DNA from 3 places in the Ureibacillus sp. FSL E2-3493 genome. Region 3 is predicted to be linked to each of the others. Evidence: riboswitches for the same ligand, from Rfam matches in the RefSeq annotation. Region 3 holds a riboswitch; each other region holds the start of a gene.
The links. A riboswitch is a leader RNA that binds a small molecule or an ion and turns the genes downstream of it on or off. The one in region 3 is predicted to bind cobalamin.

Region 1: it holds a riboswitch for cobalamin, as region 3 does, so the genes downstream of both, MHH69_RS10530 (hypothetical protein) here and MHH69_RS17460 (hypothetical protein) in region 3, are expected to answer to the same signal.
Region 2: it holds a riboswitch for cobalamin, as region 3 does, so the genes downstream of both, MHH69_RS03740 (FecCD family ABC transporter permease) here and MHH69_RS17460 (hypothetical protein) in region 3, are expected to answer to the same signal.

What each region holds. Positions count from the first base shown of each region.
Region 1 is NZ_JBBOPK010000001.1:2,053,231-2,057,988, forward strand. Features, by position in the region: gene MHH69_RS10520 (bifunctional adenosylcobinamide kinase/adenosylcobinamide-phosphate guanylyltransferase) at 1-465, opposite strand, end outside; gene MHH69_RS10525 (ABC transporter substrate-binding protein) at 598-1,551, opposite strand; gene MHH69_RS10530 (hypothetical protein) at 1,554-2,102, opposite strand; cobalamin riboswitch at 2,252-2,428, opposite strand; gene MHH69_RS10535 (Fur family transcriptional regulator) at 2,489-2,911, opposite strand; gene MHH69_RS10540 (metal ABC transporter permease) at 2,908-3,768, opposite strand; gene MHH69_RS10545 (metal ABC transporter ATP-binding protein) at 3,783-4,529, opposite strand; gene MHH69_RS10550 (endonuclease IV) at 4,678-4,758, shown strand, end outside.
Region 2 is NZ_JBBOPK010000001.1:684,419-689,176, reverse strand. Features, by position in the region: gene MHH69_RS03745 (adenosylcobinamide amidohydrolase) at 1-1,457, opposite strand, end outside; gene MHH69_RS03740 (FecCD family ABC transporter permease) at 1,462-2,445, opposite strand; cobalamin riboswitch at 2,627-2,816, opposite strand; gene MHH69_RS03735 (acyl-CoA dehydrogenase family protein) at 2,896-4,101, opposite strand; one part of gene MHH69_RS03730 (IS3 family transposase) at 4,299-4,758, opposite strand, start outside.
Region 3 is NZ_JBBOPK010000001.1:3,396,729-3,401,486, forward strand. Features, by position in the region: gene MHH69_RS17450 (IS1182 family transposase) at 1-140, shown strand, start outside; gene MHH69_RS17455 (M14 family zinc carboxypeptidase) at 259-1,302, opposite strand; gene MHH69_RS17460 (hypothetical protein) at 1,427-1,639, opposite strand; cobalamin riboswitch at 1,889-2,068, opposite strand; gene MHH69_RS17465 (MazG nucleotide pyrophosphohydrolase domain-containing protein) at 2,264-2,587, shown strand; gene MHH69_RS17470 (RBBP9/YdeN family alpha/beta hydrolase) at 2,650-3,195, opposite strand; partial or broken gene MHH69_RS17475 (DUF523 domain-containing protein) at 3,316-3,779, opposite strand; gene MHH69_RS17480 (DinB family protein) at 3,951-4,454, shown strand.

The sequences.
Region 1 (4,758 bases), 1.3 Mb from region 3:
TTCTGAAAACTTAGATTGAGCTTCATCCAATAATTCATTTGATACAAGCAATAAAATACAATCATTTACTTCTTTCCATTTTAGTACTTGTTCCTTTAACGCTTGTATATATCGGTTTATTTCATGTGTCCTTGCCTCTCCATTTAATAACTCCGTTTTATAGAGCACATTATTTAACCAAGTAGTAAGACAATCCCACACAACGATAGGATGTTCTGCAAACAACTCGTCATTAAATACTAAGTCATCTACAATTTCAATTGTTTCCCATTGAACGGAAGAGTTGAATCGATCTTGTTGATGACGTTTAATTCGTTCTGCCATCTCCTCATCAATTGCTACCCCAGATGCAATATAAAGTAGACGCTTTCGGTCATAGATTTGAAAAAGTTGCTTCGCATAACGTTCTGCGAAGGCACTTTTCCCACTACGAACACCGCCAGTAATAAAAATGATTTTCCCCATAAATAGCTCCTCGAAAAAATTCACAAAATAAATACGTTCTTTCCCTTATTAACCATATCAAATAAAATAAAAAAAATCTGCTATCTTTCTACGGCTAAGCATCGTAGTCATCAAGCAGATTTATTTACTTAATTATTCATTAAATAATTCTGGGTAAATCGTTTGGGCAATCATTTCAACTGCTTCACCGATACGTGGTCCTGGACGATCCATAATATCCGCATTTAATAGATACACTTCTTTATTTTGAACTGCTGAAATTGTAGACCATCCTTCTCTAGCTAATATTTCACCCTTTGGATCTTCTATATAATTTACCGTCGAAACAATCGCTTCAGGATTTCTTGTAATTAGATCTTCTTCTGTTACTGCAAACCATCCTTGTTGATCAGCATAAATATTTTCCACACCTGCTGCCTCAATCATTTCTTGTTGGAATGTACCAGAACCGATAGACCAAATGTCTGGAGCTGGTGAAATTTCAAAATAAACTTTTTTCTTTTGTTCAATCGACTTTGTTTTTTCTTGAACAGCTGCAATTTGAGATTGAATATCTTCTACAACTTGTTTTCCTTCTTCTTCCACTCCCATTACTTCAGCCATTTGTTCGATATCACCATAAACATCGTTAATAGAAGTTGCTGATTGAATAACGAATACTTTAAGTCCTGCGCTTTCCAATTGGTCAATTTGAGCTTCTTCTCCAGTTGTATAAGCAAATACGACATCTGGATTTAATTCAATAATACGTTCCGTATTTACTGTCATGGAATCTGTTACACGTTCGATTTTTAAAGCTTCCTCCGGATATGTATCATATTCCGATGCTCCAATAATTTGATCCCCTACACCTAGCTCGAATAAAATTTCTGTATTACTTGGTTGTAGAGAAACGATTTTTTCAGGGACTTCTTCAAAAGTTACTTCTTGTCCACGGTCATCTACTACTGTATAGGGACCACTTTCTTCCGTACTGTTTGTTTTTGAATCTGTATCATTCGTTGCTTTTTGTTCCCCATCAGAACAACCAACTAATAGCAATGAGATGGCAAGTGGTGCCATCCACTTCTTGTTGAAAAATTTCATCGTCACACTTCCTCTTTTTTTCTTTTTTTATTAGGATAGGATTTACTTATAAATGGGACTTCTTCAATACCATGCATTTTATTTGTATAAACAGCCATGACAAAAAATACATTGGCTAGTAGCCCTAAATAATTAAATAGTATTTCCGGTACTTCCCTCTCCTCACTTACTTTATGAAGAGCCCGGTAAGATTTTTTCGCTTCGCTACGACAAATATGTAAAAATGTTGCAGCTAGACACCCCTGAGGCAGTAAAAATTGCTTTATCTCTTCCCCCACTTGTTCAACATAAAAATCATATCGACTGCTTAACCAACTTAAATCTTCTTCTGTTACCGATAACTTCCCACGAACTGATCCATTTACGTGATAGGCCATCGGATGGAGTTTGTGCAAATCATCTAAAACAACTCGGCAATTCTCCTCTTCTTGCAACAAAGGCAATACTACCCCTATTTTTGTTGTAAGAGAATCAGTTCGAATCTCGAAGTCAACTAGACAACTTTTCTCCCTCATAAATGGATAACAGCTGTAACGGCTATCTTTTCGAATAGGAACACCCCTTTCTTAGTGATAACATCCCTTCGGATAGGAAAGCATGGCAATAAAAAAGCCAACCGAGAACGGATGGCATAAATTACAATATAGAACAAAAAAATTATAAAATAATGCCGCACATTCTCTTTAGTTCCGAAGAGGTTTGTTACGATCAGAAAAAGATAGGTCTCCTGGCTCGTGTTTATCGTTTCAAGAGCCTTCCCATCCCTTTAGACAGTGGCATTTTCTTGAAACAAACACATACAGTTGCGGACACAGCTTCGGCATCTCACCGAATTCCCTATTAAGCGTATCATCGCATCTTTTTCCTGCAAACGTATTCACTTAATTGCAATGTATCATATTTTCCCAAATAAATGAACAGTAATTTTTAAAGGAAGTTAAACGGTTTCATGTACACAATTTTGGCATTTCCCGTAAATCTCAAATTTATGGGATTCGATCGCACAATCTGGCAATTTCTCTTGTATCATTTCCATTGGACAAACAGAAATTTCCTTCACTTTTCCACACTCCATACATATAAAATGATGATGATGGTGTTCTGATTCACAATGCATTCGGAAATTTCTTTCGCCATTTAGCTCGGTTTCTTCTAATATGCCAAGATTAACAAAAGTAGCTAAATTTCGGTAAATTGTATCAAAACTCATTCCCGGGAAATCCTTTTTCAATACAGAAAGGAGATCTCGAGCAGTTAAATACTTATCCGTATCTTCAAACATATTCAAAATTAGCTCACGTTTATCTGTTTTTTTATAACCGTTATCTTTTAAAATTTCCCATGCTCTCGTAATATTCATTTAACTGCTCCCCTTCCTTGCTTTAAATGTAGAATGATCTTTTTTGTTATTATAACAATTAATAGGATAAGTATAGAAGTAACAACAATCGTTCCACCGGGTGCTAGGTTTAAATAAAAGGCACTGACCAATCCGATAATCACAGCAGCTTCCCCAAACAAAATGGAATAAATGATTGTTTGTTTAAAGCCCCGTGCTATTCGCATACTTGCCGCAACTGGAAGAGTAATTAAAGAAGAAACTAATAGTATACCGACAATTCGCATACTTGCTGCGATGACTAACGCCACAACAATCATAAATAAAAAGTGAATCCATTTTGCGGGTAGGCCACTCGCATTGGCATATTCCTCATCAAAGGATAAAACGAACATTTCTTTGAAAAAAGCAAATAAAAATAAAAAGACAACGATCGCAATACCGATGACAACCCATAAATCTTGTCTAGAAACAGCCGAAACAGAGCCAAATAAATAGCTCATTAAATCTGTATTAAAGCCACTAGCTAATGAAATAAAAATGGCGCTAAGACCAATTCCCCCCGACATAATAATCGGTATGGCAAGCTCTTCATAATGTTTATAAAGTCTACGTAATCGTTCAATTAAAATGGATCCACTAACCGATGCAATAATTCCTAAATAAATTGGATTTAATAATGCAAAGGCAGTGAAAGTTTGACTTAAATATAAACTTCCTGCAATTCCCGCTAATGTCACATGGGACAATGCATCCGCAATAAGGGACATTCTTCTTACAACAATAAATACACCTAATACCGGTGCAATCACTCCAATAATTAGCCCTGAGAAAAAGGCATTTTGTAAAAATTCATAGTTTAAAATTGCTTCAATCATTTGCCTTCTCCTCTTTAATGAATCTTTCGAACCGCATGGCCATACCAATTATCCAATTGATTTTGTGAAATCGTATCAAAATCCTCTTTATATCCATGGAAATGGATCGTTTGGTTTAAACAAGCTACATGGCTAATACGGTTGGAAACGGTATCGACATCATGGGTAACTAAAATAATTGTTTTATTTTGTTCCTCGTTTAAAGTTGCTAACATATCATAAAATGATTGGACATTTTCATGATCGATTCCGACAGTCGGTTCATCTAAAATTAAAATTTTCGGGTTAGAAATCAATGCTCTAGCAATAAACACCCGTTGTTGTTGACCACCTGAAAGTTGGCCGATATTACGGGAGCGGAACGCTTCCATTCCAACGGATTTCAATGCTTCCTCTACTTTTAAGTCAACATCTTTTGGCATTCGTTTAAATAACCCAACTTTTTTTGTTAATCCACTTTTTACGACTTCTTCTACTGTTGCTGGGAAGCCTGAATTAAATGCATTGGATTTTTGAGAAACATAGCCAATCCATTCCCTTTGACGAAAGGCATCAATGGGTTGCCCGAACAATTGAATTTCTCCTGTCATCGGTTTCAATAATCCTAGCAATAATTTTAATAGAGTGGATTTACCTGAACCATTCGGACCAAGTATCGCCAGAAATGCCCCTTCATCCACTTTAAACGATATGTTTTTTAATACTTGTGTATATTCATATTGAAAAGACACGTTTTTCATTTCAATCAATGTTTGACTCATTTTTCCTCTTCTTTCTAATTCATAATCATTACGATTTACAATTTGTTAGTATAGTCTATTCATTGCTAAATGTAAAGGGAACAATCTTAAAAAGAAATACAAAGATCCCTTTAACGAATACATCCATTATTAGAAAGGAATGTCATCTTTGAAACAAGTTGAATTTATTGAACAGTTTTTAACAAAATCGGATAAAGAGATTGTGAAATTCGCAAGACAATACGATATT
Region 2 (4,758 bases), 2.7 Mb from region 3:
GCCCCTCTTCGATAAATTTGAATTGCTTCCACTGTCGCTTCAAAAACGCCCCTCCCTATTACTTTACCAACTTCTGTAATAGGCCCACCATATTGCATATATTCTCCCTGCTGAGTCGCCGCAATAAGTAAGCTATCGGTCGGTGTACCTGTTGCCATCGTATTAGAAATGGTATCATACACCTTTTCATGATGTAATGCTTTCGTTTTCGCTTCTGTTGCAGTCATCATGCCTTGAACAAATGCTTCATCAGATAATTTTCCGTTAACAATTACCCACGTATTAATCGTTCCAACATGATTCTTATTATCCCTATCATATGAACGGGATACATCTATTGCGTTTCCAATTCCTGCTGTGACCATAACGATAACGCTTCCAAAAGGAGCTTCATATTGTTTTACAATAGCGTTTTTCGTATGAACTGCCGTCATCATGCCGACCGTATTCGTAGGGGAAAACCCTTCTTCTATTAAATATTGTAAAAACTCTTCTTTCACTTGATAAATATTATAATCTTGTTGAACAGTTCGATTAATAAAATTTGAATACCAACCTAATCCAGCATTATGAACTGCTGAAGATAAAACCCGTAAAGGAAAAGCAGATTTACATTCAACGTATTCATCTGTTATTTTTATATTCTCTACTGTAATTACCTTTTCCTTTGCAAGCTCGTTTAAATCAGGTAATATTGTCATTTGAGGTTTTGGTTGCTCCGGATGGGCTTGCATTGAAATTCTTGCTTTATATACATCCATTATTTGATCATCGATTAATACTTCATGGGGAACACCCTTTGCCCTTACTTTTCCATCCTCCATTAATAAAATTTCATCACAATATAGTGAAGCTAAATTAATATCATGAAAAACAGAAACAACCGTTAAGTCGTGATTCGTTACTTCCTTGCGAATCATATCTAATATTTGCTTTTGATGGGCAATATCTAAATGGTTTGTCGGTTCATCAAGTAAAAGTAAACTAGAACATTGGGCTAAAGCTTGAGCTATAAAAACCCGCTGTTGCTCTCCTCCCGATAAATATTCCAATTGAGCTTTTTCAAATTTCCTTACGCCTGTTTGTTCCATTGCATTAACAACTGCTTTTTCATCTTCTGTTTTCCAACTGGAAAAAAATGCAGACTGGTGAGGATAACGTCCTAGGGAAACGGTATCTCGAACCGTATTCGAAAAAGCTGTTGCATGTAGCTGTGGTAAAACCGTCATTTTTTTTGCTAATTGTTTCGGAGAGTAATCTTTAATTTCTTTACCATCAACATAAACAGTTCCCGTTGATGGTTTCATAATGCCGCTAATCACTTTTAATAAAGTGGATTTCCCACAACCATTTGGACCAAGAATACCTAACATTTTCCCTTTTTCCACTTCAAAGGAAATGTTCGAAAGTATTGGAGTTGAACCATAACCTCCAGAAATATTTTGGACCTTTAACATAACCTCACCCCCTACTTTTTCTTTGTTTATAAAATATAAATGAAAAAACAGGTGCCCCTATAAAGGCTGTAATTACACCTATCGGTAGTTCTGAAGGGGAAATAATCGTTCGGGAAACTAAATCACAAATAATTAATAGACTAGCTCCGTTAAAAAAGGACAAAACCAATAGATGACGGTGGTCTGCTCCCCATAGCATTCTTGTCATATGAGGCACAACTAAACCAACAAATCCGATTGTACCCGAAACAGCAACGGCTGCCCCTGTTAACATGGAACCTCCAGCTAGTATCGCATACTTACTTTTCTTTACATTTACCCCTAACGATTGGGCCCGTTCGTCTCCATACATCATGGCATTCAACTCTCTTCGGTTGAGCCATATAATAATTGTTCCAATAATAATAAAGGGTACAATCATTTGAACGTACGGCCATCCGCGCATGGAAACACTACCTAAAAGCCAACCCATAATTTCACGTAATTGTTCTCCTGTTAGGGCAATCATTAAAGAAATACAAGAACCTAAAAAGGAACTAAAAATGACCCCGGTTAAAATGAGCGTTTCCATTTTCATCGTTCGATCCACGAGTCGAGCAAAGGTTAAAACAAGAACCATTGTCAAAAAGGCACATATCATCCCTACAAAAGGTAACGAATATGAACCTATTATAGGAAGGGAAAGTCCAAAGAAAATTGTTGCTACCGCTCCAACAGATGCCCCCGAAGAAATACCTAATGTATAAGGGTCCGCCAGTGGATTTTTCAATAAGCCTTGAAACGCAGCTCCCGCAATCGCTAATGCGGCGCCTACTAAACCAGCTAAAACAACCCGGGGCATACGTATACTCCATAAAATGTTGTAGGCACTTTCATTCGTTTCTTTATCCCACAATGTTGAAAAGGGTACTTCTGCTGTTCCTATGGAGACACCTAACCAAATGCTAATTAATAATATTCCGATAGAGGAACTATAGGCGAAGAACATTTTTCTTTTCACACTGTTCCCTCATTCCTATTTTCTAGTAATCTATTTATCATAAATAATATTGTCATTGTTTCAATACCTCCCAAAAGGCAAAATAAAAAGTCTCTCAGTTTACGAGAGACTTTGAAAAATCGAAAAATAAACACTCCATCTTTACTGCCTCCCTTATCCTCGTAAGGTGCTATTCCTAACCATAAAGGCAGGTCTCCTGGCTCATGTTCATCGCAAACCTTCCCTTCCCATTACTTTTGTAACAGTGGACTGTAAGGCACGCTCCCATTTACAGTTGCGGGACAGCGTCGGAATTTCACCGACTTCCCTTTTACTCTTATAACAAAATCGCTATAAGAACCTTTATGTGTCATTATGAAGTTGTTCTTCCACATTATAACTTATAAAAAACAATTGTATAGAAAGATTTTAATAGAAAAAGGTAATTAAATAACTCTCCTATAAAGAATTATTTTTTGCCGTCTCTTGCAAAGCTGATTCGGCTAACTTTTTAATCGTTATATCATCCATAGGCGGATTATGTAGACCTGCACGAACATCTCGATAAAACCGTTGAAGAGGATTTGTCCGTTGCAAACTTTTTGCCCCAACTACTCGCATAGCCTTATCTACTACTTGGATTGCCCCATTCGTTACGACATGTTTTGCGACGTTTACAGCATTCATGATCGTTATTTTTTCCTCTTCCGTTACTCTTTTACCTTCTTTTTCTTTCCCTTTGAATTCTACATAACTTTGGGCAGCTCCATATAATGTAAAACGTGCCTTCGCTAATTCTAATTCGATTTCACCTAGTAAGGATTGAACGTTAGGTAAAGAAGCAATCGTTCCTTTTATACTGTTTGGAGAATGGGTATTGGCAAACTGAAGGGCATAATCCTGCGCCGCTTGAGCTATTCCTAAATAGGTTGCAGGAATAAGAAGTAACCAACCGTTCAACTTAAAACTAGCACTATTATTCGGTAACTCAACTAAGTCTGATTGATCAACATGGACATTTTCAAGGACTAAATCGTGACTAGCTGTACCTCGCATCGCCATCACATCCCACGTTTCTTCAATCGAAACACCGGAGTTATCTTTATGAATTAAAAAGAAGCCAATTTGTTCTTTTTCTTCAATCCATGCGGAAGTTAAGAAATAATCAAGGGCAAAGGATCCCGTTGTATAGCTTTTGCGCCCGTTAATTACCCAATGATTCCCTTCCCTTTTAGCCGATGTGCCCGGTCTTCCCCCTCGAATAGGACTACCTGTTGCAATTTCGCTTACTGCCCGATTAATAATAGCTCCTTTTTCTACTTCTTTTGCAAAAGCTGATAATTTTGATGGCTCCCAATATTGATTTTCATATAACTCTCCTACAGTTAATAGAGTCCAGCCTATAGCTAAAGCGGTACTACCATCATAACTCCCTAATGTTTCTTGGAGGAGAATCGAATCATAAACATTAAAACCTTCTCCCCCTAACTGTTTCGGTAAAGTTAATTTTGTATAGCCGATTTGACGTAATTGATGAATATGTTCAAGGGGAAATTGCGATTGTTCGTCGATTTGTTGAGCAGCCTTTTTAAATGGTTCCTCTAACGTTGCCAACTTTTCTATCCAAAAACGTTGCGGTTCTGTTTTTACAAACAATTGTTTCAAATGACCCATCTCCTAAAAAATTTATGTTATCCGTACCTTTCAATAAAATCATTTTACTTTTTAAGTTTTCCCTACGTCAATTCATAGTGCTCCGATATGAATTAAATCAATATTTCACCTTTTCGATTTATTTCTACCAATGCAAATAAAAAACCAGTCCCTTTTTGAACTGACCCAAAAAAGTTAGACATATTTTGTTAGGCGGCTTCCAAGACCTTTGTTCGGTATTCTACCGGGCTTAGGTCTTTTAATTTTGCCTTCATTCGTTTGTAATTATAGTACTCAATATATAACCTTAATTCTTCTTCAAAATGTTCGATACTATTAAACTCTTGCAAGTATAATAGTTCAGATTTTAAGATGCCAAAGAAACTCTCCATTGCTGCGTTATCAAGACAATTCCCTTTGCGGGACATACTTTGCTTGATACCGTGTTTTTGGAGTGTTTTCTGATATTGTTTCATCTGATAATGCCATCCTTGATCTGAATGTAGGATCACTTCATCTCCTATTTGAAGACGTGTTAACGCCTGATCAAGCATATCTGATACAAGTTTATATACAGGTCTTTTCATCAGTATATAAGCGATAATTTCACCATTACATAAATCCATCACAGGAGATAGGTAGCGTTTTTCACCAAATAAATGAAATTCT
Region 3 (4,758 bases):
ATGTGGAACCAGTTTTTGGATTCTTGAAGGCTAATTTGCGTTTCACTCGATTTTCTGTACGAGGAAAATCGAAGGTAGAAAACGAAATGGGCCTCGCGTTAATGGCTGTGAATTTAAGAAAATTCACGGCCATTAACTAAAGAAAAAAAGAATTTACACACCAAAATAGAGAAAGGTGAATTTGAGTTTCCTCAAATTCACCTTTCTCACTATTTGAAGCTAGTTATGTCCCAGCCTCTTCGCTTATTCAATTCACAATTACTCTTCAGAAGGTCGTTGAGTTTGTGTATCTAATGTATCCCAGAAACTAATATCTGCATTTTCAATTGAACCGTCTGCGATCGCTCTAACAGTGGCATCCAACGTCGTGACCGTTTGTTTAATTAAATAACCATTACTTTTTTGACCGATTACTCGTGAAGGATCCTCATGGTCAGACATTCCGCGCATTTCAAATAACAGCGTCGCTATATCATATTGGACCGCTGCACCGTTACGGCCAATATTTTCGCCGCTACCACCATTATATTTGCCAATATGACCCCAACCCGTTGAATCAACAGCGTTGAATACGACTGCACCTAGTTTTTTGGATTTCTCTAACACTTCTGGTTTTACATTCGCGTTTGTCGGATAGAGCATTGAACCAGATACTAATTCTCCATCTCGTTCATATTCAGTACCTTGATGATGAAGGTCGATCATATAATCAATATCATACTTCTGTAGCACATTTTCGTGTAGTGCTTGTGTTTCAGGTTGTAATTTATCAACATGATCTCGATTCAAGTCAGTCCCCACTGCATTATAACGTGTTAAATGACGTCCGCCATCTGCCACGTAATCTTCAAGGGAAAAGTTTACATCACCCATTGCACCATCCGCATTTAACATCGGTACAATAAGAACATTTACATTTTCAAGAACACCCTTTGTTTTATTTGTACCAAGATGCTTAATAAACTCTAAAGCACCTTCAGTTGTTAATTGTTCATTTCCGTGCTGTTGAGTTAAAAATAGTACAGTTGGATTGCTTGGGTCAGTCATATATTTTGCTAAATAAATATCTCTATTTTTCACTGTTTGACCAATAACTTCAAGCTCCATTGCTTCTTGTTTTGCATCTTGGGTTTTCAAGTATTTTACCATTTCTTCGTAAGTATATAGATTAGAAGTTTGAATCGATTCGTTTCCATTATAGTTTGGTCCTTCACCGACAGCATAAACAGGCAACGCAGATGGTGCAACAGCTCCTAATGTCATCATTCCCGTTAACGATAGTGCAAACAATTTCTTTTTCATCTTAACCCCTCCACATTCAAAAGTCTGAATATTTATATTATTCATAAATTAATATAATCTATCATTACTTTGAATGTATATAGAGGAAAACTATCATTATTTATTACTAAATATAGTCCCTTTATCATAATTTACCATTTTCAATATTATCTTTGGTGCCCAATAACTCCTTCTTTACCTTTAAATAAGCATAATTAATTTCTTTATAATCATTTTGATGATCATCGATTAATTGGAGGAGAAAATCCTTTAACGTCTCTGTTTTCTCGCCGAGCATATTCTCCATAATATATACTTTAAATTGCTCTTCATAAAAAGCTATTGAATGTGATGGCATTTCTCCCACTCCCTTTCATACCATAAAACTTTCTTTCCTGTGAGTTCCACAAATATACTGGTAACCTACTACCGTACTAATAACATCCATCTGATAAGCCTCCTTTTTTACATAACCCAAATAAAAAAGCTACTCCTGAGTTCAGAAATAGCTTTGGACTTATCTATGCATACTTAAAAAGCGTAAAAAAACCGATTTTTTTTACGTTCAATTTCGCACAGAACACCACCTATTTCCACGTAGGTATTTGGTGTGTACTAGAATTAGGCAGGTCTCCTGACTTCTCATCAACACAAATCAACGCCTTCCCATTTACACAGTGGCATCTATTGATTTGCTCCGAATTCACAGTTGCGGGACAGTGTTGGATTTTCACCAAGCTTCCCTTTTAAGCTTATTCTCATAAGCACCTATTCTTACACGTTATGTAATTACTATATATTATACCTAAAAAACAAAAGGATTAAAATATTCAAACTATTGTTTTGAAAATGAGTACCTTCTCCATATAGCGTATGGATAATGTTGCAGGCGTTTAAATACTTGGCACTAACAGCCTTTTCCCATTATTCATGTTTTCTGATATGCTGAAAATATTGTGGTTATTGAAGGGGGTATTTAGTTATGAATGTGAATGAATTTCAAGAATGGGTTAAAGTCTATTATGAAAAAAGAGGATGGTCAGAGTTAGATATATTTATTCGAATCGGTTTTTTAGCTGAGGAGACGGGCGAAGTTGCACGGGCAATTCGAACACTTGAAATTGGAAGAGATCGACCTGATGAAAGTAATGGAACTTTAGAACGGCAAAAACAAGAATTAACCGAAGAACTCGGAGATGTATTAGGCAATCTTATTGTAATTGCTAACAAATACGATATTTCTTTAGAAGATGTTTTCCAGTCCCATCGTGATAAGTTAGATAAGCGGTATAAACTATTAAAATGACTATTTACATAATGAAACCTCTTTAGAAAGTTACATTCTAAAGAGGCGTTTTTTCCTTAGTATTAACCTAACCAGTTAGCCTTCACTAACTTCTCAACAACAGGCATATTAACGATTCCTTCTCCGGATGTAAAGTGTCCACCAATTGGTAATAAAATAAATGGACATTCCAACAAATTAGATAGTTCATATGTTAGTTTCCAATGAATAATTTGATCCGTTTTAGAAGAAATGACATAAGCATCCCCAATCAAATCTTTCCAACAACCTTCATCTAGGTTTTTGAAATAAGGTTGAAATTGTGGGAAATTTTCAACCTCCTCTACGAAACCAGAAACTAAAATGGCTCCTTTCACTTTTACATGATGTCGTTGTAAGTATCTTAAGAACGTAACACACCCTAAACTATGACATATAAAATAAGCATCTTCAGGGGTTGTAATTCCCCTTTCCAAATCAAAATCCCATTGCGTTACATTAGCTTCGGTAGGATCTGTGTATGGAATAATGTGAATATCAAAATCATCCTTAAATTTTTGTCCAATGTTAGATAGCCAATTTATTTCTGGCGAACCTCCATAACCATCGATTAAATATAATTTATTCATAGAATGATTCTCCTTTTAATTTAATAAAAAACACCCCTCCAGATAGGGATATATCCAAAGGAGTAATAGCGAAGAAATTTTAAAATGCTAATACTAGTAACGATTGCTAGAATATTGCTATTAAATTTCATCTTTTAATTTTTCTAACTCTAGTTCAGATATAACACTGATACCATTCGTTTTTAATAACGCTGTTGTTACACCCGCTCCGTTTATTTGTTCTCCAATAAACTTTCCGTTATTTATTTTTTGACTACCACATGATGGACTAAATACTTTCAACACTACATATGTAGCTTTCATTTCTTTTGCTATCTCAAGGGTTTTTCTAGCACCCTTCAAATATAATTCGGTGACGTCATTCCCAGAGCGTTCCATCACTTTTGCTTTTCCTGCCAAAACATCAAAACCTCACCGTTAATAATCTCAGCTGGTTCCCTAGGTGTTTCAAAACCTCCTAATAGCTCTGGACAAATAGGGATGGCCTTCTGATCATCGATTAATTTTTGAATTGTACTATCCGAACATGACGTACCATTGTACCTTACTGGGTTTCCAGCTAAACACGAACTAACTAATATCATCTTTTTCCCCACCCCATATAAAGACTTTATCGTATTATACTACAAAGTTATTTGTTTGAAATTTGATTGGTTAATCCAATAGATTAAGCATAAGTCTTTTTCCATTTTAAGGAGAATATAATGAAATTATAGATGCATAGAAGTGAAAACTACTATTTTAGGAGGAAGGTTATGTTCCAAACATTAGACCATTTTTTGAGATCTTGGGAGTTTGAAGCTGATGCTACACAAAGAATACTTAATCATTTAACGGATGAATCTCTTAAACAGGAAATAACATCACAAAATTGGACATTAGGCCGAATTGCTTGGCATACGGTTACTGCTATTCGTATTATTACTTCAAATACAAACTTAACGTTCGAAGCCCCTAATAATGACTATCCGGTTCCTATTTCAGCTAAATTTATAGCAGATAGTTATAAACAAGCTAATAGTGCATTCTTACAGGCATTAAAAAGTCATTGGACTGACCATACAATGAATGAAGTGATTAATTTTTTAGGTCAACAAATTCCCATCGGTTCACTGTTAATGTTTTTAATCCAACACCAAAGCCACCATCGAGGACAAATGACCGTTCTAATGAGACAAGCAGGATTAGTTGTTCCAGGCATTTATGGTCCGTCAAAAGAGGAATGGACAAAATATGGTATGGAAGCTCCACCGATGTAGTGCGATAGGATCTCCTTTTAGTTTTAAGCAAACGCAATTGAGAGTTATTTGCCATCTAGATAAGTAGATGGCCCATTTTACCTTTTAGTTTGATTAACCTCTTCATTCCTTCCCTATTAAATAATCCGTTTTTACATTTCTCACTTAAACTTCAGGATATTTACCTTATTTTAACCATTTGCACCTTACAAATTTGTATAGCCTTGCACATCATACAGTAAAATCTCTTGTTGTTTTTCTGTCGTTCTTCTATTAGTAGAAAAAATAACATTTATCTTTTCTTACGAAATTTACGAATTAATAG